Regions from separate parts of the Flavobacterium panici genome, predicted to be linked through region 1. Evidence: riboswitches for the same ligand, from Rfam matches in the RefSeq annotation. Region 1 holds a riboswitch; the other holds the start of a gene.
The links. Region 1 has a riboswitch for cobalamin ahead of NLJ00_RS00505 (TonB-dependent receptor plug domain-containing protein). Riboswitches for the same ligand answer to the same signal wherever they lie in the genome.
Positions count from the first base shown of each region.

Region 2: linked by a shared signal. The riboswitch ahead of NLJ00_RS23655 (TonB-dependent receptor) and the one ahead of NLJ00_RS00505 (TonB-dependent receptor plug domain-containing protein) in region 1 are both predicted to bind cobalamin.

Region 1 is NZ_CP100437.1:87,921-103,422, reverse strand. It holds gene NLJ00_RS00510 (YncE family protein) at 1-593, opposite strand, end outside; gene NLJ00_RS00505 (TonB-dependent receptor plug domain-containing protein) at 599-2,449, opposite strand; cobalamin riboswitch at 2,477-2,678, opposite strand; gene cobC (alpha-ribazole phosphatase) at 2,745-3,281, opposite strand; gene NLJ00_RS00495 (adenosylcobinamide-GDP ribazoletransferase) at 3,266-4,051, opposite strand; gene NLJ00_RS00490 (transposase) at 4,482-4,913, opposite strand; gene cobT (nicotinate-nucleotide--dimethylbenzimidazole phosphoribosyltransferase) at 4,979-6,658, opposite strand; gene cobU (bifunctional adenosylcobinamide kinase/adenosylcobinamide-phosphate guanylyltransferase) at 6,746-7,270, opposite strand; gene NLJ00_RS00475 (DUF5522 domain-containing protein) at 7,365-7,727, opposite strand; gene NLJ00_RS00470 (ABC transporter substrate-binding protein) at 7,823-8,965, shown strand; gene NLJ00_RS00465 (FecCD family ABC transporter permease) at 8,967-9,995, shown strand; gene NLJ00_RS00460 (ABC transporter ATP-binding protein) at 10,126-10,902, shown strand; gene NLJ00_RS00455 (tRNA (cytidine(34)-2'-O)-methyltransferase) at 11,009-11,464, opposite strand; gene NLJ00_RS00450 (pseudouridine synthase) at 11,516-12,097, opposite strand; gene NLJ00_RS00445 (hypothetical protein) at 12,158-12,364, opposite strand; gene NLJ00_RS00440 (hypothetical protein) at 12,423-12,866, shown strand; gene NLJ00_RS00435 (SDR family NAD(P)-dependent oxidoreductase) at 13,016-13,768, shown strand; gene NLJ00_RS00430 (T9SS-dependent choice-of-anchor J family protein) at 14,068-15,502, shown strand, end outside.
Region 2 is NZ_CP100437.1:5,658,884-5,674,385, reverse strand. It holds gene NLJ00_RS23700 (SDR family NAD(P)-dependent oxidoreductase) at 1-134, opposite strand, end outside; gene NLJ00_RS23695 (TetR/AcrR family transcriptional regulator) at 184-765, opposite strand; gene NLJ00_RS23690 (helix-turn-helix domain-containing protein) at 846-1,760, opposite strand; gene NLJ00_RS23685 (SDR family NAD(P)-dependent oxidoreductase) at 1,778-2,611, opposite strand; gene NLJ00_RS23680 (aminotransferase-like domain-containing protein) at 2,675-4,132, opposite strand; gene NLJ00_RS23675 (TonB-dependent receptor plug domain-containing protein) at 4,239-6,104, shown strand; gene NLJ00_RS23670 (hypothetical protein) at 6,303-6,680, shown strand; partial or broken gene NLJ00_RS23665 (transposase) at 6,803-7,249, shown strand; gene NLJ00_RS23660 (DUF2490 domain-containing protein) at 7,373-8,176, shown strand; cobalamin riboswitch at 8,263-8,470, shown strand; gene NLJ00_RS23655 (TonB-dependent receptor) at 8,575-10,623, shown strand; gene NLJ00_RS23650 (DUF5074 domain-containing protein) at 10,620-11,765, shown strand; gene NLJ00_RS23645 (cell surface protein) at 11,791-13,008, shown strand; gene NLJ00_RS23640 (T9SS type A sorting domain-containing protein) at 13,033-15,318, shown strand.

The DNA of each region.
Region 1 (15,502 bases):
GCTTTAGTTGCAATATTTACCACTAATAATTTATCATTATTGTAAGGTTCAGTAATATATAATTTACCATTTTCTTCTACAAGCCTGTTAGCTGTTGCGTTTAGGTTGATTTTAGACTCGTATGTATTTGTAGCTAAATTGATTACAGCAACATAGTCATCAGTATTTCCGTTTGGATTACTTGCTGAAAAATAAGTATTAGCATTAGTTACATAAGCTTTACCATCTTTTACAACACCATATCTTGGGTTTGCAAGTCCAGTATCGATTTTAGCAATCAATTTAAAGGTGTATTTGTTTACCACATTTATAACATTTGAGCCACCTGCAATAATATAAGCTCTGTCTCCGTCAAAAAAGATATTTTGAGCATATTTTCCAAGCAAATCTGATCCATTTGCAGCAGTGTAAGCATCTTTTTCAAAAACGTTGAAATCATTGCTTGAAAAAGAAACACTTCCTTGTCCTGCGCTTCCTTCGTTTAAAATAAGGAATCCGTTTTTATATTCTACCTGGTCATTATCGTCATCACTCGAACAAGAAACGAATAACGAGACGCTAAACGCCATTAAAAGTAATTTACTAAGTTTCATAATTATTAAAATTTTAGAGTTAAATACATATTGAAATTTCGACCCGGCATTGGTCTGTCTTCCAGACTTTCATAATTTTTATTGAAAACGTTTAAAACCTGAAAACCAAGTTTGAAAGAGTCTAAGAATTTAAAATCATAATCGATTCCAACATTTGAAATGTTGTAATCGTTTATAATTTCGTCCGGATTATTATCGGCTCTTGTGTACACAAAACCGTTGTATAAAAATTGGTAATAAGCAGAAATTCTGTTTCGTGAATAAGCAACAGAAGCCGTTACTTTATTGTAAGGAACAAAGAAAAGCTGTTTTTTAGTGGCTTCATCTTTTGAAGCGGTATAAGCATAAGAAGCATTTGCACTGAAGTTATTTTTACCGAATTGTTTTTTCCAGCTCAATAAAGTTTCAGCACCGTAACTATTAACGTTGTCTTTATTTATAGGACTCCAAATACCGTTTTTGCCCGGAACCCATTGCAGTAAATCTTTAATTTTCATGTAGTAGAAATTCTGCGTAAGCGAAATATTTTTGAAAGTAAACACGTTTCCAATTTCTGCCTGATACGAACTTTCTGGTTTTAAATCCGGGTTTCCGCCTTCGTCCCAATACAAATCATTATAAGTCGGAATTCTGAAGTTTCTAGATACATTCAGTTTGAAATTGTACAATTTGCTAAACTGATACGAAGATCCTAAAGAGAATAAAACCGGAGATTTGTAATTATCTGTAAACTCTTTTCGAACACCAAGTTCGTTTTTCCAGGCTTCAGAGAAATCTTGTTTGACCAATATTCCTGCTGAGCTGATTTCGCGAACGTGATCGCCAAAACTGCTTCCGTAACCTTTAGTTCTGTTATAATCTAATATTCCGTTTATTTGGGTTGATTTGAATAAAGTATAACCTAAGTCAACTTTTGTAATTAAACTTTCGGTCTTTCCGTAAGTGTAAATATTGCTCGAATTATCAGCAAAATATTGATAGTTTTCAAAGATATAGGCGGTTTTAAAATTGGTTTTAAATTTTCCAAAATCACCGTCGTATTCTAATAAACTTCGATTGAAACCATTTACATATTTGCTTTTTGTTTCCGTTTCTACAACTAAAGAAGTATTTCTGTCTGTATTTGAAAACTGACTGTAAAACTTTAAGGTGTTTTTTGAGTCGATTTTATAACCTGCATTAGCGCTCATAGTTATAATATCATACTGTCCGTTTTGGTTCCAGCGCTGTTCGCCTCGCCAGGTGTAACGGTTTAAATACTTGTAATCGTTTGTGGAGCTGTTTTTAGAAAAACCAATTTGCGCGCTCCATTTTTCGTTAGAAATATTCGTTTTATAATTTATTCCAATAGTATTAAAACTTCCGTAATCGAGTTTTAAATTATTCTCAAACCGATTATAAAATGCCAGATCGTTGTTTAAATGCACGGTTCCGCCAATGGCACCGCTTCCGTAAATAACACTTCCGCCGCCGGCTTTTACACTAATCGAATTATAATCAGAACCCGAAATTGTGTTGAAATCGGTGCTTCCGTTCATTTGCGAATTAATGTTAATTCCGTTCCAGATTACAGCTGTTTGAGAAGAGGTAGTTCCACGAAAAGAAACCGTAGAAAGCATTCCTCGTCCGTATTCTTTAAAATAAATTGTAGAATTGAAATTTAAAAGATCAGTTAGTAAAGCTTCATTTTTATTGATAATCGAATCGTTAAGCTTTAAAACGGATTGGGAATTGGAGTATTTTTTCAGATTAGCATCAGAAACTACAACTTCTTTTAACTTAATAGAATCGCTCTGCGCCGAAATCAATTGGCACAACATTACAAGTAAAAAAGCAAAACGTATTCTTAAAGTCATAATTTCTACACTCTTTTTCCCGAGAGCTCGATATTTGTTACAAAGGCAGGTCTCCTGGCTTGCGTCTTGTTGTTTACCTTCCCATTCGCCGGGGCGAGCAGTGGTTTTGTAGTTTACAACAAGCATTCTTTTTAGAACTAAGCTTACAGTTGCGGGAACAGCTCAAGATTTTACTTGATTCCCTTTTAATGTGTTTTATAAAAACACAACCTTAATTTGCTGCAAAGATAAAGTTAAAATTATTGAATATTCAAATTTGTTTTACTATTTCAATTAAATTCTAAACAAAACTAAATTAAAATGTAATTTTTATGACTTGTCCAAAATCGACTTTATTTTGAAAAGCCTCCTTTAATGGCAGTGAAGTCTGATGACATAATACGCTTCTGATAATTCCGGCATGCGCTACAATAATGATAGGCTGCTGGGTTTTCTGCGAAATTTGTTCTTCTAAAAAATTACCAACTCTTTGATGTAATTCCACAAATGATTCACCATTTAAAACTTGAATGTTTACAAAATCTTCCATCCATGGATTTAATTGTTCCGGCGGAATTTCGTTCCAGTTTTTGAGTTCCCACTCGCCAAAATTCATTTCTTTCAAACGATCGTCTTCCTGATAAGAAATCGTTTTTATATTTTGCTGAATGTGTTTTGCTAAAATAGAACAGCGTTTTAACGGACTTGAAAAAATAATAGCTTCAGTAGGTAATTCTGAAACAATTCGGTTAAAAATTTCATCAAAAGGTTCTGCAATATTTACATCAGATTGTCCGTAACAAATTCCTTTTTCGCAGATGGTTTCGGTGTGGCGAACTAAATAAATTTCCATATAAAAAGAATACTTAAATAATAAATTACTTCGCACACTTGCTGCGTTGCGCCAAGACAATCTCCCGTATAGCCGTCAATCCATTTTTGGAAATATCTTGCGAGAAAATATCTGGTTATAAAAACAGGAATTAAAACTAAGAGAACTTTATAATTGAAATAGGAGAGTGCCAATAACGGAATTAATCCAAAGAAAAAAGATCCGAAAACTTCTTTCCAACTATGTTGTTTAGCTATTGGTTTGCTTTTGCTCGAAGCGTCATCACGAGAATATTGATGCGTAAAAATAATGCTGATTGCCGCCAAACGACTTAAAGAATGTGCCGAAATAAATAAAAGGTAAATCAGTAAAATGTTATTAGTGAAAAGTAAAATAGATTCTGAAAGCAATTTGAATTTCGCCAGAAAAAGTAAAACCAATCCAATTGCGCCATAAGCACCAATCGCGCTGTCTTTCATAATCATCAGGATTTTTTCTTTGGTCCAGCCGCCGCCAAATCCATCGCAGACATCTGCAAATCCATCTTCATGAAATGCTCCGGTTGTTAAAACTGAGATTATAATAGCAAAAATTACAGCTGTTTCTGTTGAAAGAAAAAGAGAGAAAATATAAAAAGCCAAAAATGAAATTGTTCCAACAATCCAGCCAATAAAAGGAAAATATCTTGTTGCTTTATTTAAATAATCCGGATCGTGAGTAATGTTTTTTGGACATGGAATTCTGGTGTAGAACATTAAGCAGGTGAAGAAAATGTGTAGTTCTTTTTTCATTTAGATTGTGGTATTTGGCTAAAGCCCTTTTTGAGAGGCAATTATTTTTATACCAACATCTAAAGATGTTGGCAATTGATTTTTATATTATTTTATTAATAGTTCATTCTTTCAGATTTAATAAGTAATCAAAAATAAAAAAAGTTTAATTGCCTCCAGATTTATCTGGATGTTTGAGGAATGTTATGTCTAAAAGGCTTTAGCCAAATATCATTAAGATATTTTAAAATAAAAATTCTTTACAAATTTATTTGGCTAAAGCCTCTTTAGGTATCATAATTTTCACCAACATCTAAAGATGTTGGCAATTGATTTTTTTAAATGATTTCTTTATTGAAAAATATTTGAAAATAAAAAAAATATTTAATTGCCTCCAGATTTATCTGGAGGTCTCAGAATATCATATATGAAAGGCTTTAGCCAAATTCCATCAAGATATTTTAAATCCAAATTTGACTATAAATTCATCGTATTCTTCTTGAAATGTTTTCTTTTTATGATGTTCCTCTTGATTAATAATATAATCTCTCACTTTGCCAACTATAGATTCTGATACAGAAACCGCAAAATATTCATCCTGCCATTCAAATTTTTCTTTGGTCAATTGATTTTTATTAATCCAATATGAAGATTCACCTTTTAATAATTGTATTGTTTTTTGAATAGTCTGATTATTTCCTAACGAAATCAAACAATGGCAATGATCAGAATATCCATTAATATAATCAAGATATATTTCTTTTTTTAATGCATTTTCTTTTATGTGATGCCAAATTTTTTGGCGCAGATCAATCGAATTTAAAAATGGAAACCTGTTTTTTGTGCTCCAGACGCAATGAATATAAACTTTAGTAAAAGGCATGTATAATTTTTTTAATAATTTCAACTTATGGTTCAAAGATATGAACTGCAAATCAAAATTGAAAACTATTTCCTACTAACCCCAGCACTTTCAAAACTAGCCATTTCATTTAAAAAAGCCTCTGCCGACTTTAAAATAGGAAATGCAACTGCACAGCCCGTTCCTTCGCCAAGACGCAAATCTAAATTTAAAATAGGTTTAGCGCCAAGGTAATCTAATAATTTTTGATGTGCTTTTTCGGCAGAGCAATGACAGAAAACAGCATTTCTTTTAATATCAGGATTTATTTTAGAAGCAATTAAATAAGCGACAGAACAAATAAAACCATCAACCAGAATCAGCATTTTATTTTCATAAGCCGTTAACATTCCGCTTGCCATCTGCATAATTTCAAAACCGCCAAAGTAGGCGATTTGCTGTTTTAATTCGGCTTGACCGGAATAATTCCCGATTGCTTTTTTTAGAATATTTTGTTTGTTCAGCAGTTTTTGATCGTTAATTCCGGTTCCTTTTCCAACGCAGTCTTCGATAGAAAAACCAGTTAAAAGACTCATTAAAACGGATGCTGTCGAAGTATTCCCAATTCCCATTTCGCCAAAACCAATACAATTTGAACCTGTTTTAGCAATATTTTCTACAATTGATTTTCCTTTTTCAAAGCACAAATTCAATTCTGTTTCGCTCATTGCGGGAACATGCAGAAAAGATTGTGTTCTTTTTGCAATTTTGGCATTAATTAATTTTGCATTTGTTGGAAAATCATAGTTTACGCCCGAATCTACAATCGATAATTCGATATTGTTTTGTTTGCAGAAAACATTAATTGCTGCGCCGCCTTCCATAAAATTATTTACCATTTGGCGCGTAACATCTTGCGGATAATCGCTCACGCCATGATTAGCGATTCCGTGATCTGCTGCAAAAACAACAATATTCGGATTTATTATTTTAGGATTTAAAGTTTCAAAAATGCTCGCCATTTGAAAAGCCAAAGTTTCTAACGTTCCAAGTGAGCCGACGGGTTTTGTTTTTGAATCTATTTTTTCTTGTAAAAGTGTACCGAAATCAGTTTTGTTCTCAACTTTACTTGAAGGTTTTAAATCAAAATCAGAAATATTGATTTGATGAATTTCATTGATTTCTTTACAGTCTGCAGTTTCAGATTTTTGTTTCCAATGCAGTTGCTGTAACATAGGCTGATTGCCGTAATTTGTAGCGGGTTTACCAATACAGAAATAGCCAAGCGGTTCAATATCTTCTGGTAAATCAAGGATTTTTTTAAACTGATAATAATTCAAAATTGAAACCCAACCCATTCCGTAACCTTGTTCTGTGAGCGAAAGCCAAATATTCTGCGCCGCACAAACCGAACTAAATTTCACCGCTTCATTACTGCCAATAGTCCCAATCGTAAACTGATTTAAAACTGAACGATCGTAAGCAATGATAAGCCCGATTGGAGCTTCTTCAATTGCTTCGAGTTTGAGCGATCTATAAAGTTCTTTTTGTTCGGGATTATCGGTAAGTTCTTCGGCTTTTTTATTATAGTCTAAAAACAGATTTTTAATGGCACATTTAACTTCATCTGATTTAATGATATAATATCTTGTCGCATCAGTCAAACCAACAGAAGGCGCCCAATGTCCGGCCTGTAAAGCTTTTTGAATTACTTCATCAGGAACTTCATCGGTGGTAAAATGTCGGGTATCGCGACGTGATTTTAATATATCGTCTAAACTAGTCATAAATTCCAATTTTTTAAATTCCAAATTCCAATTCAGCTGAAATTTAAAATATAAGTAAAGATAAAGTATAGCCTTGGAATTTGGAATTTAAAATTTGGAATTTTCTCCTTTGATCTTTACTGGAATTCCCGAAACCATCAAAACAACTTCATCTGCATTTGAAGCCAGAAACTGATTCATCCAGCCTTGAAGTTCGGTAAATTTTCTGCCGATTTCGGTTGAAGCGTGAACGCCCATTCCAATTTCATTAGTTACAATAATTAAGGTTGCATTTTCCTGATTGGCAATTGAAAGAAATTCTTTTTTTGCTTCTTCTAAACTTAGAGTTACATCGTTTTTATTATCTACAAAAAAGTTGGTTAGCCAAAGCGTTACACAGTCGATTAAAGCAACTTTTCCGGAAAAGTCTATTTCGCTTAAATGTTTTTCTTTTTCAATATTTGTCCAGCGTTCGTCTCTTTCCAGTTGATGACGGTCAATTCGATTCTGAAAATCTGAATCCCATTTTCGGGCAGTCGCCACATATATTGGATTGTTTGAAAACTGCAAAGCCAAATTTTGGGCATAACTGCTTTTTCCTGATCGCTCGCCGCCGGTAATTAAATGTATCATTTTTTGTGTGTTTGTGTAAAATGTAAAATGCGAAATATAAAATGAATGTTTAAAATAACAACTTTTTACTTCTCACTTTTCACGAATAACTAAATTAATACGGGCAATGACGACATTTATTTCCGCAGCAGGTTCCACGTTTTAAATGAAACCAGGCTTTAAAAACCATGTTGCCATCTTCTGTATAATAGTCAATTCCCTCAATTAGTTTTTCTGTTTTGGGTAAAGATATGGCTTTATTTTTAAGGGCATTTTTAGGAGTAATAGTTTCAATATAAGCATCGATTTTATCTTCGCATGCTTCTTTAAAACAAACGGGACAAAGACAGTCTCCTCCTTCAGAAAGATTGAAAATAGGCGGGTAATCATTACACCAGCATTTATTTTCAACCGAAATGTCTCCACAGCTGAATTGAGATTCACAGCTTGAGCAAACTTTAATTTTTGTGGTATTCATGTTGCAAAGATACAAATTGTTGAATTTTGTAAGAATAAAGATAAACAAAAAAAATAGAAAATACTTTACCTTTGTTCCTTTCGAAAACGTAAAATATGAGACATTTATTCCCTAAATTGATTTTTATTTCTTCTTTTTTTATTCTCTTCGGATGTAAGAAGAACGAAACGAGCGAAGTAGCTAAAATTGAAACTGCAAAAAATAGTATCGAATATGCATCTGGACTTTCTATTGTAAAATATGATGATTATTCAGTTGTAACAGTTTCAAATCCATGGCCTAACGCAAATAAGGATTTTAAATATATTTTAAAAGAAAAAGAAGCAAAAGTTCCGGATAGTCTTCAATCTTATACTACAATTCAGGTTCCGTTAGAATCTGTTGTGGTAACATCAACAACCAATATTCCGTTTTTAGAAATGCTGGAAGTAGAAAATAAATTGGTTGGTTTTCCGCATACCGATTATATTTCATCTGAAAAAACAAGAGCCTTAATTGACAAAGGTTCTGTGAAAAACGTTGGACAAAATGAAAAATTAAATATTGAGCAATTAATAGAATTATCGCCAGATTTGATTGTAACTTTTGGAGTTGATAACAATAACCCGATGCTGGATAATTTGAAAAAAAGCGGTTTAAATGTTTTGATTCAGGGTGACTGGATGGAACAATCTCCGCTTGGAAAAGCAGAATGGATTAAACTTTACGGAGCATTATTTGGTAAAGAAGATAAAGCAAAAGAATTGTTTGATAAAATTGTTGAGAGTTATAATCAGGCCAAAAAACTGGCTGCAGAAAAAACTGCAAATTCAACCGTTTTATACGGATCAATGTATGAAGATGTTTGGTATGTTGCCAAAGGAAACAGCTGGGTTGCCGAATTTATGAAAGATGCTCACGCCAATTATTTATGGGCAGATTTAAAAGGAACAGGAAGTGAAGGTTTGTCTTTTGAAAAGGTTTTGGATAAAGCAAAAACAGCAAATGTCTGGATTGCTTCGGGTTCTTTTAAAAGTTTAGATGAATTGCAAAAAGCAAACCCGCATTATAGTGAATTTGATGCTTTTACCAATAAAAGTGTTTATAGTTTTGAAGGAAAATTGGGCGCAACCGGAGGAACGGTTTATTATGAATTAGCACCTAGCCGTCCGGATTTAGTTTTAAAAGATTACATTAAAATTTTTCATCCTGATTTAATGTCGAGCTACGAATTTACTTTTGCATCAAAACTGAATTAAATTGGCAAACAAAAAACGAAATACCATTTTATTTGTCGTTTTGGCTTTAGGTCTTTTATTGATGTTTTTTGCGAGCATTAGTTTAGGATCTGTCACGATTCCGTTAAAAGATGTTTTTACGAGTTTAACCGGAGGACATGCGACAAAATCAACCTGGGAATATATCATTATCAATTATCGTCTGCCAAAAGCCATTACCGCAGTTTTAGTGGGAACGGGACTTTCGATCAGCGGACTTTTAATGCAGACTTTATTCCGAAATCCGCTTGCAGGGCCTTATGTTTTAGGATTAAGTTCCGGAGCGAGTTTAGGTGTTGCTTTTGTGATTTTAGGTGCTGGGTTTTTACCTTCGTTTTTAAGTGTTATTGCTTTATCCTCATATGGAATTGTAATTGCTTCTACTTTTGGAAGTACGTTAGTTTTATTGTTGGTTTTAGTAGTTTCTCAAAGATTACGAGATACAATGGCCATTTTAATTGTCGGATTAATGTTCGGAAGTTTTACAACGGCAATCGTAAGTGTTTTGACTTATTTCAGTACGGCAGAACAATTGCAGAAATTTACTTTTTGGTCAATGGGAAGTCTGGGGAACCTTTCCTGGCCAACCATTGGAATTTTGACTTTCTGCGTTGGAATTGGATTGCTTTTAAGTGCTAAAAGTATAAAACCTTTAAATGCTTTATTGTTGGGAGAAAACTATGCAAAAAGTATGGGTTTGAATTTTAAAAGAGCGAGATTGATTATCATATTTGCAACGAGTATTTTATCTGGAGCGATTACAGCTTTTGCCGGACCAATTGCTTTTGTTGGATTAGCGGTTCCACATATTGCAAAGCTGACTTTTCAAACGAGTAATCATACTATTTTGTTTTGGAGTACTTTGTTTTTTGGATCGATTATAATGTTGTTTTGCGATATTGTTTCACAAATGCCGGGATTTGATGTTACGCTTCCAATAAATGCCATAACGTCTATAATTGGTGCTCCGGTTGTGATTTGGCTTTTGGTAAGAAAACGAAATTTCCAATAATTATTAGCCCACAGATTTTACTGATTAAACGGATTTTCACAGATTATTTTTAATCATTTTAATCCTTATAATCTGTGGCAAGAAAAAAACTCAGCAACTTAGTATCTTAGAACCTTAGCAACTTTAAAAAATGATAAGTATTTTAAAAACTTCAAATTTAAATATTGGATATAAATCCAAAAATGCGGTTGTGACTATTGCTGAGAATTTAAATTTGAATTTAAGTTCTGGAAAACTCATTTCTTTGATTGGAGCAAACGGAATTGGGAAATCGACTTTATTGCGCACCATTACCGGAATTCAGCATCCTTTATCTGGGAATGTATATTTGAATGATAAAAATATCTCAACATATAAACCTTTAGATTTAGCGCAGAATTTAAGTTTGGTTTTAACCGAAAAACTACCGCCAAGTAATCTTTCTGTTTTTGAGTTAGTGGCACTTGGTCGTCAGCCTTATACCAATTGGGTGGGAACTTTAACCCAAACTGATATCGATAAAGTTCAGGAAGCAATGCAGCTGACGCAAATTGAACATCTTTCTTATAAAAAGCATTATGAAATAAGCGATGGACAATTGCAAAAGGTTTTAATTGCCAGAGCTTTGGCACAAGATACGCCGCTGATTATTTTAGATGAACCAACAACACATCTTGATTTACTTCATAAAGTTTCCTTATTTAAACTTCTGAAAAAACTGACTCAGGAAACTCAAAAATGCATTTTGTTTTCAACACACGATATTGATTTGGCAATACAATTGAGCGATGAAATGATTGTCATGACGCCCGAAAATGTTGTTCAGGACGAACCCTGTAATTTAATTTCAAACGGAAGTTTTGCTGCTTTGTTCAAAGATGAGCATATTATTTTTGATGCCGAAAAAGGGAAGTTTATCGTTACCTGATTCTTTTCCTGCAAGGTTTTTCAAACCTTGTAGGTATTTGTTATTTATTGCGAGCTTTTAAAATTTATACCTACAAGGTTTGAAAAACCTTGCAGGAAGATCGAGATTACTTTTTCAATCCAATCTGTCTCTTAGCTTCTCCAACTACAAAAGCAACAGAATTCGCAATATTAAAAGAACGAATAAGCGGAGACATAGGAATCGTTAAATGATTTTCAAATCGGGCCATAAACTCTTTGCTTAAGCCAACGCTTTCTTTTCCGAAAACTAACCAATCGCCATCCTGAAATTCATTTTCTAAATACGATTTATCAGAATGAGAACTCATCAAAAATACACGGGAATGATCAGGAATTTGAGCAATCCATTCTTCAACATTTTGATATTCGGTTACATCAAGGTGAACCCAATAATCCAAGCCGGAACGTTTTAGGTTTTTATCATTAATTACAAAACCAAAAGGATGAATTAAATGCAGTCGGCTTTCAGTACCTACGCACAATCTTCCAATGTTTCCGGTATTATTTGGTATTTCTGGTTCTACAAGAACAACGTTCAGCATTTTTTTGAATTATGAGTTATAAGTTATGAGTTTTCAAAAATTATCTAATTATCAAATTGACTCATTATCTAATTTAAAATCTTTTACTTCTAAAACATCACCGGCTTTTAAGTTCTGCAAATATACATTTCCTATTCGAACGCGGACTAAACGCAATGTGGGAAAACCAATAGCCGCGGTCATTTTTCGAACCTGACGAAATTTTCCTTCGTTTACAGTAATCGAAGCCCAGGAAGTCGGCCCGTGTCGTTCGTCCCTGATTTTTTTTGCCCTTGGTCCAAAATCTGGAATTTCAGTAACAATAAAAGCAGAGCAAGGTTTTGTTTTGTATTTTCCGCCTTCAAAACCTATTTCTACACCTTTTTGCAATTGTTCAATCGCTTCGGGCGTAATTATGCCGTCAACTTGTACATAATATTCTTTGTCGACTTTTTTACTTCTTATCTGCTCGCTTACTTTACCATCGGTTGTTAGCAAAAGTAAACCTTCAGAATCTTCATCTAATCGGCCAATTGCCATTGTTCCTTCGGGAAAATCATGAAGTTCGCCCAAAAGCTTTTTCTTTCTTTTCAATTCATAAATAAATTGGCTTAAATAGCCGTAAGGTTTAAAAAGAATGAAGTGTCGGTGCATGTTTTATTTTTTGCAAAGATAGCTTTGTTCTGCAAGTATTAAAGTAAAACTGAGAACCGATTACTCGTTTTTTGCTTTCATCTTTTTCAGCCATTCATAAACAAACCAGATTACGGTGATTCCGAATACAACTAAAAGCGGTATATAATAGTTTTTGAAGAAATCATGAAAATAACTTCCAATAAAAATATAGATCGAAGCCATGCATAATTTTATCAGAATAAATTCGGCATTTGACCAGCTTGTTTTGATTTTAAGAAATTTCATAAGACTGTTTTTTAGTTCATGATTAAAGTTATGAAAAATGCTTTTTAAACTAAATGCTATGTTAAACAACTTTCTTTTAAAATTTAGAATTCGTAATATTAATATAGAAACTCAAAATAATAAGGATATGGAAACGAATAATCTAGGCTCTAAAAAGATAAATGGAGTACAAAAAGATATAGACGAAACGAAAGGAAAAAATATTTCACACGATGGAAAAGCTGATGATGCCAACCTGAAAAAAGAAGTGGTTGCAGATAAAGACGGAAACAAAGAAGTTGTAGACAGGGCGAGAAATGAAAATGAAGATATTCAAAAAGCTAAAGACGATGTAAATCCAAATAATCCAAATGCAAACCGCGGCGTTTCCTCTGATGAAGAAGCAAAAAAGACAGTCGAGAATAAAGACAGAAATTCTGATGTTGAACCAAACCGCTATCCAAATTCACATCCGGATAATCATGAAGATCGCGGCAATATGAAATTAGACGAAGATAAATAATACGGAAAATTTTCTGGAATTACGGGGTTTTAATGCCAAATAACATTTGATTATGATAAAGTCTTAATCTTATTGTAAACTCCGTTTTTGCTATGGTCAGCCGTCAATATCTTCGTAAATTACAGCTACAAAATTTAAATTTAAAGAATATGGCACTTTTAGAAAACAAAGTAGCTTTTGTCTCTGGAGGCGGTTCAGGAATTGGACGCGCAGTTGCAGAATCCTACGCTCGAGAAGGAGCAAAAGTTGTAGTTTCGGATATTAATGTTGAACACGGAGAAGAAACCGTAAAAATTATAAAAGAAAGCGGCGGAGAAGCCTTTTTTGTAAAAGGTGATTCGTCGAGTGCAAGCGATAATAAACATATGGTTGAGGTTACGGTTTCAAAATACGGCCGACTTGATATTGCCTGCAATAATGCAGGAATGGGCGGCCCGGCAAAACCAACCGGAGAATATGAACCAGATGCCTGGGATCGTGTAATTGCGCTTAATTTAAGCGGTGTTTTTTATGCCTGTCGTTATCAATTAGAGCAAATGGAAAAAGGCGGCGGCGGAAGCATTGTTAATATCGCTTCTATTCACGGACAAGTTGCCGCTCCATTAAGTCCAGCTTATACGGCTTCTAAACATGGAGTTGTAGGACTGACTAAAAATATTGCGGCAGAATATGCTCAAAAAAATATTCGTTGTAATGCCGTAGGTCCCGGTTATATTGAAACAGCATTGCTAAAAGATAATTTGAATAAGGATGTCATGAACGCCGTTGCTGCAAAAGCGCCAATGAATCGTTTAGGAACGGCTGAGGAAATTGCCGAACTGGTAACTTTTTTAAGTTCTGAAAAATCTTCTTTCACAACAGGAAGTTACATTATTGCCGATGGAGGTTATACTGCCATATAATTTTCGGCATAGATAATTTAAGAAAAAAGCTGTTCTGTTTAGAGCAGCTTTTTTATTGCAAAATAATTTAAAATAAAGTTTTTTCTTATAAAAAATAAAATACTGTTTTTGGATTTTATAATTATTAAAAATAGTGCGAAAACGCATTCTGCCTAAATCAGGAAAATTTTAGAATACCAAATTAGATTTACTGTTAATAAAATATTTATGTAAAAACTTACAATTAATTTAAGTTTTTACAATATTCCCTTAACTTTAAACAATATAACTTTGAGTTCTAAACCCCTATTTTTAAATTTATGAAAAACAGTTACTCAATTCGCCACCTCGTGGCTTTTTTAAGTTTTTTTTGTTGTTCACTTAGCCTGGTTGCGCAAACCTTTCCAACACCTCAGGATTTGCCGTATCAGCAAAATTTTTCTATTGCTCCTAGTGTTACAGCATATCCTGCTGGATTTCAAGGATGGACAGCAAGTACAGTTCCAGGATCTGCTTTTAATACAAATGCAGTATTAGTGGCAGACAGACCTTTAGTTGCAAGCAGTACTGCAGCAACTACAAGTGGTAATTTTCATAATTATGATGGTAAAATTGGTTTCTTAAATACTGGTTCATTAGACTTAACAATTGGTTTTGCTTTTGATGCAACTGGAGAAACAGCAATACAAGTGCAATATGATGCGATGACAATTCGTAATCCTTATGATGTCGCTGCAAACAGTTCACGTATAAATGAAATGGTTTTGCAATATAGAGTAGGTACAAGTGCGCCTTTTATTTCATTATTATCAACTGCTTATGTAAATAATGATGTAAAACAGACCACTGCCATTACAACGCCTCAAAACTCGAAAACCATAAAAGTAACTTTGCCTGCAGAATGTGATAATCAGCCAATAGTTCAAATTAGATGGATTTCAAGACAAGTTTCAGGATCAGGCTCGCGTCCTTCATTTGCAATTGATAATATCGATATTAAAAGCGATGTTGCAGCTCCGGTAAATGCATCAGGATATCCAAAAGCAGATAACATTTTAGCACAAAGCTTTGATTTCATTAATAAACTAGACGAACCGGCAAAAACGTATTATGTATTATTGCCGGGCGGAAGTGCAGAACCTACAATTGCTCAAATAAAAGCAGGGCAAGATGCTGCAGGAACAGCAGCTTTACAATCTGGATTTTTAGATATTACAAATGCATCTCAGGAATATGTAAAAAGTTTTACAGGATTAAGTTTAAGTACGGCATATTCTGTTTTTTCAATTTCCGAAGATCCTTATGGAAATGTTCAGTCTACAGTAAATAGAATTGATGCCGCAACTTCAAGCGTTGCGCTTCCTAATTTAGTTCCTTCGGTTGTTTCTTTAAATTTAGGTTTTTCTGAAGCAAATTTTGATTCAGATGTTTTCTCATACCAGCTTCAAGGTTTAAACCTTACTGATGATGTTGTTTTAACTTCAACAGCAAATTTTACAATTTCTAAAGATAACATCACTTTTGCATCGACATTAACATTTGCGGCTGCTGATTTTGCTTCAAATGCCACTCCAACAGTGTATGTAAAGTTTACACCAAATGCAATCAACAGTTTTACCGGCGAGATAACGCATGAATCAAATGGCGCTGCAACAAAAATTGTTACACTGACAGGAGTAGGAATTAATCCGTATATACAAGGATTTAATGATCCTAATGTTTTATCTAACAGCGGATGGACACAATATAACGTTG
Region 2 (15,502 bases), 400 kb from region 1:
TTTGTTTTTTCTTCATTTCGTCCGTTAATGATAACTTCTGCTTTTTCATTTAATAACTGCTTTGCAATTGCAAAACCAATTCCCTGAGTTGAACCGCTTATAAAAGCCTTTTTTCCTTCTAATTTTAAATTCATTTTTATTGTTTTAATTTTGTAACGATTGATACATAAATAGTCAAAAAAATTAGCTGAGAACAGCTAATTGCATTTCGATTTGATTTTTCAAGACATTTCTGTCAGGATACATTCGGCGCAGCGTATTCAATCCGCACCAAAAAGTGATCAAATATTTCCCTAATATTTCGGGAGCCGTTATTGTTTGTAAAGTTCCATTTGCCTGTTCAAGCTTTATTGCCTGCGTAAACATTTCTTCCACTTCTTTTAAAATCTGCACGGCATTGGCTTCTAGTTTTTCATCAATAAAAGTCATTTCAACAACTGTATTAGCAATAATACAGCCTTTAAGATGTTCGTTTTCATCCGCGGAAGCGATACTTCTAAAAAAATCCTTAATCAATTCTAAAGGAGAATCGCTTTTATTTAATTCAATTTTAAAAGCATCAAAAGCTAATCGGCGTTCTTCAATGGCTTTTTGAAAAACCTCTTTTTTACCGCCTTTAAACGTATTATAAAAACTTCCGGCTCCGGCTCCGGTTGCTTTTTGCAAGTCGCTCAATGAAGTAGCGCTGTATCCTTTTTGCCAAAAAACTTCCTGAGCTTTCTTTATAATATTAGCATCTTCATAAATTGTCGGTCTTCCTCGCATCGCAGATTTATTTTGTAATGATCGGTACAAAATTATGCAAAAAATAAGTTGGATTCAAAATTTTGAGTGATTTTTAAAAATCAGTTAAGAGATTTTTTGAATTGAAGCGGCGTTAAATTGGTTTTCTTTTTAAAGAGTTTGCTAAACGACTGCGAATATTCGAAACCCAATGAAAAGGCAATTTCGTTTACACTTAAACTCGTTGTCGAAAGCAGTTGTTTTGATTTTTCAATAATATGATTTTGAATGTATTGCTGCGTATTTAAACCTGTAATATTTCGAAGTAAATCACTTAAATAACTGGCAGAAATATTTAATTCCTTCGATAAATACTGCACCGTAGGAAGTCCTTTTACAACAGGATTTTCTTTCTCAAAATAATCAAATAATAATTCCTCTAATCTGCTTAATAAATCATGTGCAGCGGTTTTTCGGGTAATAAACTGCCTGCCGTAAAATCGGTTAATATAATTAAGAATCAAGTCCAGATGCGCCACAATCAAATCCTGGCTGTAATGATCAATATTGTTTTTCAGTTCGTCCTGCATTTGCTTTAAAAGCCCTGAAATAATTACATCTTCCTTATCAGAAAGATGTAATGCCTCTGCAATGGAATAAGAAAAAAATCCGTAATTATTAATCGTTTTTCCTAAAGGATAATTTCGAATTAAATCAGTTTTAAAAACCAGCATAAAACCCATAACAGGATTATCATTGGTCTGCGTAACCGAAAATATCTGATCTGGTTTTGTGAGCGTTATCATTCCTTCATCAAAATCATAATCACGCTGTCCGTATTTAAATTTTCCGTTAACGCCTTTTTTCAAAGTAATGCAGTAAAAATCATTCGAAAAATGTTCCCAGATATCGCTGTGTTTGTAACTCAGTAAAGCAAAATCAATGACGCTGACCAAAGGATGATCTGGCTTGGGAAGCGCAAATAAATGATGCAGTTCTGAAATACTTTTGATTTTATGTGGAACCGATTTTTTCATCTAAACAAATTTACAAATTAATCGAAATTAGTAGCAAACGAAAGATGTTTCCATGATTCCATTTCTTCGGCTTCGGTTTTTCGATGCTCGATAATTGAATTATAACTGTCATTTCCTAAAGGAAGATGCACAGGCGGATTTTCTAATTGGGTAACATCAATTAATATTTTAGCCAGTTTTTTTGGGTCGCCGGGCTGGTTTCCGTCAAAACTTTTCAGCATATTTACGTGTTGTTCTACATTGTAAACGGCAATTTTATTTTTGGCCTGCGCCAAAGTGCTGTCGCTCATAAAACTCGTTCTAAACATTCCCGGCGCAATCGCAGTAACTTTAATGTCGAATTGTTTTGCCTCTTGTGCCAAAGCTTCAGAAAGTCCGATAACGGCAAATTTTGCTGCATTATAACTTCCCGTATTCGCATAACCAATATAGCCCATATTGGAAGCAATATTCAAGATATGTCCTGATTTTTGCTGACGCAGAAAGGGCATCACATTTCGAATCACATTTACGGTTCCAAATAAATTGACATCGATTGTTTTACGGAATTCTTCGTCGTTTATTTCTTCCATACTTCCCACTAAATAATAACCCGCATTATTCAGGACAACATCAATTTTTCCGAAAGTATCAATTGTAGTTTGAATCGCGTTTTTTACTGCTGCATCATTTGTAATATCAACATGAAGCGGAAGGAAGTTTTCATTTTGATTTCCAATTTGGTCGATTAACTCTTTTAAATTTCGGGAAGTTGCGGCTACTTTATCGCCATTTTTTAAAACTGCATTTACGGCTTCAAGTCCCATTCCTTTTGATGCTCCGGTTATAAACCATACTTTTTGACTGCTCATAATTTTTTGTGTTTAATTATCAAGCAAAATTCAAAAAAAGAAAACTTTAAAAAGTGTTCAAATTCAGGACTTTTGTGTTCCAATCGCTTCAATCGACTGGCATAAAATAGCAACTGCTTTTTCCATTTCTTCCTTTTCTAAATGTCCAAAACCTAATCTTGTAGCAGTTACATCTTTGGTTTGGTATAAAATAGTTTTGGGCAGAAACAAATCATTTTTGGCACATTCTTTTTGCAACGTAATCAAATTGAATTTATCAAGCCATTCAATCCAAACTGCTAAACCCCGCGCCGGAACTTTAAATTTAATTTTTCCTTTCAGCTTTTCATTCAATAAGGAAACAAAATAATCCCGACGTTCTTTGTAGATTTTTTTATTTTTCTTCGAAAGCCGATGCACTTCGCCTTCGTTAATCCATTCCGTTAAAACCTGTTCTTTTAAAACATCAATTCCAGGTTCGAGTATATTTTGGTGTTTTTCTAATTCAGAAATAAATTCGGGCGGTGCGGCCACAAAACCATAACTAAATCCAGACGGAAGCGATCTTCCAAATGACCCAATATAAACCACTTTTTGATTGGAATCAAAAGCGGCTAAAGGCAAAATAGGATTATTATCGTAATGAAAATCAAAATCGTAATCGTCTTCCAGAATCACAAATCCGTATTGATTGGCAAGTTCCAGTAATTCCTTTCTTCTTTTGGCACTTAAAGAAATTGTCGTTGGATAATTATAATTGGAAGTCAGATATAAAACCCTGATTTTGGTTTCTTCACAAATTTCTTTTAACCGATTCGTATCAATTCCGTCGGGATCAACGGGAATTGTAATAATCTGCGCTCCGGTATTCGTCAAAGTCATGTTCGAAATATAATATCCCGGAGAAGCTACAACAACTTTATCGCCCGGAGAAATCAACACTTTTGTAACCAGATACAAACTAATTTCATGACTGCTTGTTGTCAATAAATCTGCGGTAGAAATTCGTAAACCGCGCGTAAGATTGAGGTAATTCGAGAAATGCGTTTTAAAATTCAAATGTGACCGAATTTGAATCTGCTCGTATGTTTTGGATGTTTTCTGTCTTTTTAATTTTGAAACATAAAGTCGCGCCAGAATATCATTTTGAACCAGTCTTAAATCCGGCATTCCATCATTAAACTGATACGGAAGAGTACTGGTTTCGGTAGGATTTTCAAGAATAGTCGAACGTTTGAATTCAAAACCAATATTGATTTCCTGCGTTTTATTTTCTTTTGGAACAATAAATTCGGCGTTACTTTTTTCTTTATGCTGAGAAAGGATAAAAGTTCCTTTATTAGGAAGTGTTTCAATCCAGCCCTGAGATTCTAAATCCTGAAAAGCCTTTATTAAAGTGTTTCGGTTTACGGCTAAAAGTTTACATAAAATGCGTGTTCCCGGAAGTTTTGTTCCTTCTGGAAGAAATCCCGTTTGGATCGCTTTTATAAATTCAAAAACGATCTGCAGGTAAATTGCCGTGCTTTCTTCTGGCTTAAGCAAGATAAAGCTTTTAAAAGGAATTTGAACCGGACCACTCATAATTACAAAACTGGTATACTTTATTAGTACGGCAAGATACTACTTTTGCAAAAAAATTAAACCCAGAATGAAAAAAATCTATTTTGCTGTTACAGCATTAATATGTACCAACTTTTACGCCCAGACAAAAAAGGATTCAATTATAGAAATTGATGAGGTGATTATTCATGAAAACCGATTAAGCACGCCAATTTCAAAACAAAACAGAAACGTTTATGTTATTAGCAACGAAACGATTAAGAAATTACCGGGAAGAACGCTTCAGGAAGTTTTGCAATATGCAAACGGAGTTGACATTAGACAAAGAGGACCTTTTGGAGGACAGGCCGATATAAGTGTAGACGGAGGAAGTTTTGAGCAGACTGTTGTTTTGTTAAATGGTGCGAAAATAATTGACTCTCAAACGGCTCACAATATGCTTAATCTGCCGCTTCCGGTTGAAGCAATTGAAAGAATCGAAATTTTACGTGGCCCTGCTGCGAGAATCTTCGGAATCAACAGCTTAACGGGAGCGATTAATATTATTACTAAAAAGCCAACAAAATCGGGAGTTTTACTAAGTACTTATGCGGGTTCTAATTTTGAGAAAGATTCTGACGATACGGGAGATACATTTTTTGGAACCGGAGTTCAGGTTGGAGCTGTTTTAGGAAAAGAAAAGCAACAGCATTCTATTTTTGCATCGCACGATAAAAGCAACGGATATCGCTATAATACAGGATTTGAAAACAATAAAATCTTGTATCAGGGAAATGTTCAGGTGAATGATTCTAACGAAATTTTAGGTTCGTTTGGTTATGTAAAAAACGGATTTGGAGCTAACGGATTTTACGCTGCACCGGGCGATAAAAATTCTACAGAAATAGTGCAGACAACTTTTGCTAATATTCAGTCGAAACATTCTATTACGGAAAACTGGAAAATTATGCCAAGAGTTACGTACAGATACAATTATGATGATTACAGATATTTAGGAAATAACAACCTGAATGCAGGAAGAAGTCAGCATTATACCAATTCTATTGCGGCAGAATTAAATTCTTCTATCAAAACTGAAAAAGGTGAAATTGGTTTTGGTGCCGAATTCAGAAATGAAGATATTCATTCCTCAAACATTGGCGATCACGATCGTGAAAATGTAGGCATTTATGCAGAATACAAAACGTATTTATTTGAGAAACTGAACGTGAATTTAGGAACTTATCTTAATTATAATTCAGATTATAAATGGCAGATTTATCCAGGGCTTGATGCAAGTTACGAGTTGACAAACGAGTTTAAGGTTATTGCTAATGTGGGGACTAGTCAAAGGATTCCTTCGTTTACAGACTTGTACTTGAATCAGCGTCCGGGAAATATTGGAAATCCGGATTTGGAATCTGAAAATGCTTTTCAAAGTGAATTCGGGTTTAAATTCAACAGAAAATCTTTAAACTTAAACGTGAATTATTTTTACAGAGAAATAAGCAATTATATCGACTGGACAAGAATGGTGACAACGGTGCCGTGGCAAAGTCAAAACTACGGTGATTTAATTACTAACGGAATCAATATGCGCGGATCATACAGTTTTAATTTTTCTGATGATTCAAAAATGAATTTCACTTTAGGCTATTCTTACTTAGATTCTAAATTTAAAGATACCCGCGACGAACCGTATTCTAAATATCTGATTTCGTCTTTAAAACATCAGGTAACTAATACAATAGATTTTCAGCATAAAGATTTCTCTGTTTTACTGGCAACCCGTTTTAACGAAAGAGTTACCGGAGCTTCTTACTGGATTAATGACGCCAGAATTAGTCAGTCTATTAAAAAGTTTACCATTTTTATTGATGCACAAAACATTTTCAATACTACTTATTATGAAATTGGAGCATTTCCTTTGCCGGCAAGATGGTTCAGTTTAGGCGCAAAATTTGTTACTTTTTAAATACAAAGGTTAGTTATAAAAAGGGGAAAGGTATTCGATATCTTTCCCCTTTTTTTGGATCATTTTTCTTTTAGAAAAAAGTAAGAAAAAAAATAAAAAAAGGTATGTATTGCGGATAATTAAATAAAATCAGATCTATAAATTTGTGTCAAGTACCACAAGAAATAACATTTTAGAATCCTATTAAACCCAAAACATATGTCTGATTTTTTAAAACAATTTGGAGAAGATCTTAAAAAGAACGTACCTGGTTTTATCGCAGTTTCTGTAGCAGAAATCAAAAGCGGAATGTCTTATTATTCACAATCAGCTTTTAGCGATTTTGATCCGGAACTCGCATCTGCCTATAATCTTGAAGTCGTCAAAGCAGAAATGAATGCCATAAGAGCTTTAAAATTACAAGGTCAGGTTGTTGATAACGTTATGATTACGCTTACTTCTCAAATTCATATTATTGATGTTTCTGATAATGGAGAATATTTTATTTATTTGGCAGTAGACTCGACCAAAGCCAATTTGGGTATGACAAAATCTATATTGAATAAGTATAAAAAAGAAATAGCCCACAAACTGTAATTGCATTTTTTATAATTTTAAAAGAGGATTTTCTAATTTGAATTTCCTCTTTTTTATGGAAAATCGTTTTTTGTAAGCAAAGATTTATTTTATATTTAGTTTCAGAAAAGCGATTTTTTATAATGGAATTACGGCAATATTTCGAAAAATACAATGAAGAAGAAACCTGCATTGAGGAATTTAAAAACAAACGACTGGAAAACGGTTTGGTTTGTAAAAAGTGCGGGCATAATTCCCATTCTTTCAGAACAGTCGATTTAAAATTTCAATGTAAAAAATGCAAAAACAGAATCAGTCTTCGATCCGGAACCGTGATGGAAAACTCCAATTTACCCTTTAGATACTGGATGATTTGTATTGAATTAATGACACTTTCTAAAAAGAAATTCTCCATTTTACAATTGCAATATCTTTTAGGACACAAACGCTACGAACCTATTTGGCTGATGGTTCAGAAAATCCGTTTGGTGATGCATAAACGAGACGAAAAATATATGTTACGTGCTTATTCTGAGTTTGATTCTGAATTTCTAAAGGAAATTGAAAAACTTACTTTTTCAAAAAAGAAATAAAGTAAAACTTGGTTTCATATTATAATCTGCAACATTAAATCCTTTAAGCATAACGCACAGCCTTTTTATCTTTGTTATACTCCTGTTTAGACTTTCTTTTAAATAAGTAAACTAAGATTTATGAGTACGATTAAAAAAGGTTTTCTATTATTATTTTGTGCAGCGTTTATACAAATTGCTAAAGCACAGGATGCTCCGTATTCCATTGGTTTTATTCCCGCATCAATTGAAGAGGGAGATATTGCTTTCCCAATTTATGAAAAATGGCATTTAAGCGGACAGGCCGATTTTCAATTGGTGACACAAGGTGCATATACCAATGGAAATCCTTTTGCTTATACACAGCGTGTTGTAGTTAGGCCGTGGCTTATTTATTCAGGATTTAAAAATATAAAACTGTGGCTGGGTTATGCTCACAATCAAAAATATGCCGTAGAAGAAGCCGGAAATTATGAAACCTTAGAAAACAGGCTTATTGTAATGGGAACTTTTTCTCAGGATATGCCAAAAGGTTCCATTTTTGAACAAGTGCGTTTTGAAACCAAATTTTTTGATGACAGAAACGGAGTTCATCAAACAATTCCGAGATTAAGAGCCAGATTTGGTGTAAATCATTTTCTGCGTCAAACTAAAGAAAAACCTATATTTTTAGCACCAAACATTGGCTATTATACAGAATTGATGCTAAAGTTTGCCTCAAAAGATTATGCCGAAGAGCATTTTGATATTTTTAGATTATCAGTTTACTACACGGCAGGTATAACGCCCAATATCCATTTTCTGGCAGGCATCATTGGTCAGATGCAGCTGCGTGCTAACGGAAATCAGTTTGATGTGTATTACGGGCCAATGGTTTCTGTAAAATACAGTATCACACCTAAAGAAAGAGAAACTTTTGACAGCGTCGACGGCGGTGCTGATTAATTTAATTTAGTTCTCGAAAAGACTTCTTAATTTTTTAAATAAACTTATTTTACCAATTCCTGTATCATTTTTTTCAGGATAGTTCTATCTTTGCGCCAGATTTTGGTCTGTTTTTTCAAATTTAATGAAAAAACAGTTAAAAGGGAATCAGGTGTAAATCCTGAACAGACCCGCTACTGTAAGTTCTATATAAGTCTTTAAACACTACTATTGCCATTGTCCCGATTTTGCGGATGAGAAGGCTGTTTTAAAGATGGAACAAGTCAGGAGACCTGCCACAATCACATAGTTTAAGACTTTCGTGGAATAAAGTTGACAACAAGAATTGACCTGTTATTTACATAACAGGATTATCTCTTTTTGCTATTACATCCCGAAGTTTATTTAATTAATTGGTGATGTATTATAGAAAAAAAATACTCTTATTCGTTTTCATACTTTTTGCTCCGTTTGTACTTCATTCGCAAGTAGAAACTGATAGTCTGCGGGTTTTAAAAGAAGTAATCTTAAAAGGAAAACCCTATCAGGAAGTTATTCCCGTGCAGACACTTTCGGGAAAATTACTCGAAAATTTGTCGAGCCATAATGTTGCCGATGCTCTTCGGTATTTTGCCGGAACCCAAATAAAAGATTACGGAGGACTTGGCGGACTTAAAACCGTTGATGTTCGTAACATGGGAACACATCACGTAGGTGTTTTTTATGACGGAATACAATTAGGAAACGCACAAAACGGCGTTACCGATTTAGGGAAATATTCTCTCGACGATATGGAATCGCTAACGATGTATAACGGACAGAAAAGCGAAATATTCCAATCAGCAAAAGACTTTGCGGCGGCTTCTACGATTTATCTACGAACAAAACGTCCGGTTTTTATTGGCGATAAAAAAACAAATCTATTAGTACGTTTCAAGACAATGTCCATTAATTATTTTGATCCGTCTTTTAGATGGGAACAAAAATTAAGTGACAAAGTCGGTATGAGTTTTAGTTCTGAATACATAAAATCGAACGGAGAATATAAATTCAGATACAAAAGAAACAATCTCGACGGAACAATCGCTTACGATACAACAGCCACAAGACATAATAGTGATATTGAAGCTTTACGAGTAGAATCTGGTCTTTACGGAAAAATAAACAAAGGTTCCTGGGATGCTAAAGTATATTATTACGATTCCCACAGAGGAGCGCCGGGCGCAATTGTAGAAAATAAATTCTCCGACGGTTTCAGGCAATATGACAAGAATTTTTTCACGCAGGCATTTTTGGTAAAAGACTTTACCGAAAAATATAAATTTCAGGCAAGGGCAAAATTCGCTTACGATTACACACATTATGTCGCCAGAGATACCACGAATATATTAGGAGAAACGGTAACCGAAGGTGCACAGTCTGACGATAGTTATTATCAGCAGGAATATTATATCTCGGCAGTCAATATGTACAGCATTTTGTCAAATTGGGATGTTTCGCTGTCTACAGATTTTCAATACAACCGATTAAACGCTACAAGAAGAGGAATCCAGACTCAATTCTCTTACCCGCAGCGTTATACTACATTAATTTCTTTAGCCAGTACTTACAGAATTGGAGGTTTTAAAGCTTTAGGGAGCGTTATTGGCACAAACGTTCAGGAAGAAGTTCGCTACAACGCAAAAGCTCCAGATAAAACAGAATTTACTCCGGCCTTATTTCTAGGTTACGCACCATTTAAAAACTACGATTTTAATTTAAGAGCGTTTGCAAAACGAATTTTCAGAATGCCCACTTTCAACGATTTGTATTATACCATGATTGGTTCAAGCACTTTGCGACCAGAATATATGAATCAGTACGATGTTGGATTCACGTATAATTTTCCTCAGAATAAAGGCTTTTTCGACAAATTCTCTTTTCAGTTAGACGGTTATTACACCAATACAAAAGATAAAATAATCGCCGCGCCAACCGGAAATCTTTTCCGCTGGATGATGACGAATATCGGACAGGTGAAAGGAAAAGGAATAGAATCTGTTTTGAATATGGGAACGCATTTTGGTAAAGTAAATCTTGCTGCAAATCTTACTTACACGTATTCTGAAAGTAAAGATTATACCAAATTTGGCGGTCTTGAATTATCCTCTTACGGAGACCAAATTCCGTATACACCGTGGCATAGCGGTTCAGGAATCTTAAATGCCGATTATGAAACCTGGAATTTCAACTACAGTTTTATTTATGTTGGGAAACGCTATAACGGAAATGTCAATAACATAAAAATTAATGAAGTTCAGCCGTGGTATACTCATGATTTAGCCGTTCAAAAATTATTTGCATTTCAGAATTACAAATTAAAGGGCGCAGTAGAACTCAACAATGTTCTCAACCAAAATTATGAAGTGATATACAATTATCCAATGCCGGGCCGCACAGTGAAATTTATAATAAGTATTGAGCTATGAAAAAGATAACCGCAAAAATAATTCTCAGTTTATGTATCATTCTGGCTTTTGCTTCCTGCAGAGAAGATGAAACCATTTTTCCGTCAACAGATAAAAGTGTTGCTGCGCCAAGAAGTGACGGGAATATTGAAGGTTTTTATCTTTTGAACGAAGGAAATATGGGAATGAACCGCGCCAGTATTGACGTTTTTAATTACAGAACCGGAAATTACACGACCGATATTTATTCCGAAAGAAATCCAACGGTTGTAAAAGAATTAGGCGATGTTGGAAATGATATTAAGATTTACGGGAATAAAGTCTACGCCGTAATCAATTGTTCCAACAAAGTTGAGGTCATAGAAAAATGGACAGCAAAACGCATCAAAAAAATTGATATTCCCAATTGCCGTTATGTGACTTTTTATAAAGATAAAGCTTATGTGAGTTCGTATTCTGGTCCTGTAGCAATTGATCCAAATGCAGAAATTGGTTTTGTTGCCGAAATCGATACAACATCTTTAGAAATAAAAAGAAAAGTAACCGTTGGCTATCAGCCTGAACAAATGGTAGTTCATAACGGAAAATTGTATGTAGCAAATTCCGGAGGTTACAGAGTTCCAAATTATGACCGAACTGTTTCTGTAATTGATTTGGAAACTTTCAAAGAAATAAAAAAAATAGATGTCGGCATCAATTTGTACAGCATGCAGATTGACAGCCGCGGTGATATTTATGTGAGTTCCAGAGGAGATTATTACAACACGCCTTCGAATCTTTTTGTAATTGATACCAAAACCGATGAGAAAAAAATGCAGCTCGACATTCCGGTTTCAGACACTTGTCTGGTCGACGATTTACTTTATTTCTATAGCGTATCGTGGAGTTACTTAACCAACAGTAATAAAATTATCTATGGAATCCTTGATACAAAAACCAAACAAATAATCACAGATAGAATTATTACAGACGGCACAGAAAAGCAAATTATGATTCCATACGGACTTCAGGTAAATCCCGAAACAAAAGAGATTTATATAACCGATGCCCAGAATTATGTTGTAACAGGTTACATCTATTGCTTTACACCAGAAGGCAAATTAAAGTGGAAAACAACGGCTGGAAATATTCCTGCGCATATCGCTTTTATCACTAAGAAGTAAAGTGTAAAAAACTAATTATCATAAAATGAAAACAATTCCTTTTAAAATTTTAAAAACCACATTGCTGTCAATTCTCTTTTTGGGATTCATTGCTTGTGAAACCGATAAGGAAGAAGACAATGTAGAAATTCCAGCAGAAGTACTAAAAGAATCTTATTCAATTGACCGATTTAAAGTGCTGAATATTGTGCCAAATCTTCCGGCGAATTCAAAATTAACCTGGATTGCAAATGAAGATTCTTTGCTTTCGCAGAATTCACAATTGGATTTTATTAGTCCGTATTTAAAAAATTACAAGCTGACTTTAAAAGTAGAAATTAACGGAACTGTCAAAACCTATACATCAACTATCAATGTTGTACAAGAAACAAAAGCGTACAGTAAATATATTTCGAATGTATTTGATTTTCGTCCGGCAGCTGGTCAGTTTACGAATACAATTCCGGAATATATAACCGGAAATACGCAAAGTAATCTTATCAGTGCGGCAAAAAAAGCACTTGTTGGTTCAAATACGACTATGATTTCATTAGGCGGTTTTGGCGGTTATGTTGTTTTTGGATTTGATCATACAATTCCAAATATGGCTGGACGCGATTTTAAAGTTTTAGGAAATGCATTTTGGGGAAATCAGGCAAATGAAGCACGTTTTGGATCTTGCGAAGCGGGAATTATTTCTGTGGCTTACGACAAAAATAAAAACGGAAAACCCGATGAAGATGAATGGTACGAAATAGCAGGAAGTGAATACTTTAAAAACACAACGTTAAAGAATTTCAGCATTACTTATTTTAAACCAGATCCCAACAAAACTCCAATTGTAGCTGAAGGAAATGAATCCTGGCAAATGGATTCTGAATATATCAAATGGCAGGATAATTTGGGGAATTCCGGCTATAAATCTAAAAATATATTCCACGAACAAAGTTATTATCCGCTTTGGATTTCTGAGGCTTCTTATACGCTGAAAGGAACAAAAATAGCAGACAATTTTTACGATCAAAGCGGCGCAGGAAATTACTGGGTAGGGAAATCTTTTGATTTTGGCTATGCCGATAATGCTCCAAATAATGACGAAGCATCAAATATTGACATTGCCTGGGCCGTAGATAAAAACGGAAATTATGTAAAACTTCCCGGAATAGATTTCATTAAAATACATACAGCAATCAATCAGGAAGCGGGCTGGCTGGGAGAAGTTTCTACAGAAGTAGCGGGAGCTTACGACTTATATCTAAACTAATAAATTTTTTAAATCAACTATAATATGAAGAAAAATTACTTTTTAATACTACTATTATTATTTGCATTCTTTACCAATGCACAGGTATCGGTACAAGGTGTTCCGCGAAATGATATTCAGCAAAAATCATCGGTTAAAAAGCTGACGAGTAAAAAAACGGCTAGTGCAGCAGATTTTGCTCAAATTAAATATTGGGTAGGAACAGGAGCAAATCAAGCAGCTTTTGTGGTACAATGGAACGACGAGAAAAATGCCGATGCCTTAGTTTGGGGTTTTAAATGGGATGGAAATGCAACGGGAGAAGATATGCTCAAAGCAATTGCAAAAGCAGATCACCGTTTTTTTACTCTTTTATATCAGGGAACACAATTTGGATCTGCAATTGGCGGACTTGGTTTTGATTTGAACGGAGCTAACACAAACGGACTTTATAAAGATAAAAATGTAACGTATCCGTATTATCCGGTAAACGGAATTGTAAATACGACAGAATACGATTTTGATTTATATACGCCTATTGACGCGGCAGATCATTGGCAGTCTGGCTGGACAAGCAACGGATATTGGTCGTATTGGGTAAAAAATCCAACCGATACTGAATTTGGTTATTCTGGTTTGGGAGCAAGCAGCCGTGTTTTAGAAAACGGTTCATGGGATGTTTGGAATTATAATCCGGGATTTAATTCGTTTGATATTGCGTCAACTTTTACTGCGGTAGCGCCATACGTTGCGGCAACAGATTTTACTGCGGGTTATTTCTTGGTAAACGAAGAATGGTTTGGACACACCAACGGATCTGTAAATTTTGTGAATGCTGACGGAAATATTAGTTACCGTGTTTACAGTGCGACAAACAGCAGTCAGGCTTTTGGGGCAACAACGCAGTATGGAACAATTTATGGAGATAAGTTTTACTTTATTTCAAAGCAAGCTTCAGATGGAGGAGACAGTCAATATACTCCGGGTGGAAGATTGGTTGTTGCGAATGCGAAAACGATGAAGAAAATCGCCGGATTTAATGATATTGGCGGGGGCGATGGACGTTCGTTTGTTGGTGTTGATGAAAAGACAGGTTATATTGGTGCTTCAAACGGAGTTTTTCTTTTTGATATTGCCAATCTAAAAGTGGGAAGCCTAGTAACAGGAACAGGCGGCGGAAGTCAGTATTCCGGACAAATAGGAAACATGATTCGTACTTCTCATTATGTATTTGCTGTAAAACAAAATGCAGGAATTCTGGTTATTGATCCAGCGACAAATAGTGTAAAAACTACTATTACCGGAGCATTTCATTCTGTAGTTCAGGCGAAAGACGGAAGTGTTTGGGGAATTCAGAATCAGAAATTAATTAATATTAATGAAACAACTTTTGCCCTAACAGAATATGCAATTCCAACTACGAAATATTTAGGATCTTGGGGAGCATGGAACGCAGGAAGTTTTACCTACAGCAATCAGCAGAATGCTTTGTATTGGATAAATTCTATTAATAGTTTTAATTCAGGAACACAAATTGTAAAGTTTGATGTTGCCACAAAAACGTTCAATGAGAATTTTGCAGTAATTCCGGGACAAACAGGAACTTTTAAACAAATTCCTTACGGTGCGGCATTGCGTATTGATCCGGTTTCTGATAAATTAATTCTGAATACAACAGAAAGCGGATTTGGAGCGCATTACCAAAAAAACTGGATTCATACTTTTGATAACAAAGGAGTTTTAACAAACACTAAAATTTTAGATGATTATTACTGGTTTCCTGCTATGACTGTTTTTCCGGATAATGCTTCGCCAGTAATTAGTGCGGCTTTGCCTTCAGAAGTTTCAGTAAAAAATGCAACCGTAATTGATTTAAAAAATATTGTTTCGGATGCCGATAATTTATCTCTTGCCATTGCAAAATCGGTAAAATCAAATAGTGATGCACAAATTGTTACAGCGGTAATAAATGAAAAAGACGAGTTGGTTTTAACACCAAAAAAGACTGGAAATGCGACAGTTGTAATCAGTTTTAATTCGAATGGTAAATTCGTTGAAAAATCAATTACTGTTAAAGCATCAATTAATTTAGGAACAGAGGAATTTACAAAAGTAAAACTGTCAGTTTATCCTAATCCGGTTTCTGAAATCCTGAATATTCAAACAGAAGATGAAGTATTAGGCGTGAATGTTTATGACATTTCAGGAAAAGCAATTAATGCTGAGGTTAATTATAAACAAATTAACGTAAGTTCTTTAATAAAAGGATTATACATTATAAAGGTTGTAACTGATAAAGCTAGTTATGTACAAAAGTTTATTAAAAATTAATCTTTGAATAAAACAAAAACCGAACCCCTTTATGAATTCAATAAAGGGGTTTTTTAATTTAAATCATTTTGATCCTTATAATGAAGATTGAAAAAAATACAGCATTTAGTGTGAAATTATAAAGCGGAATGAATCATAAATAATTACTTTATTTATGCCATAAAATTAATTATATTAGCATTAG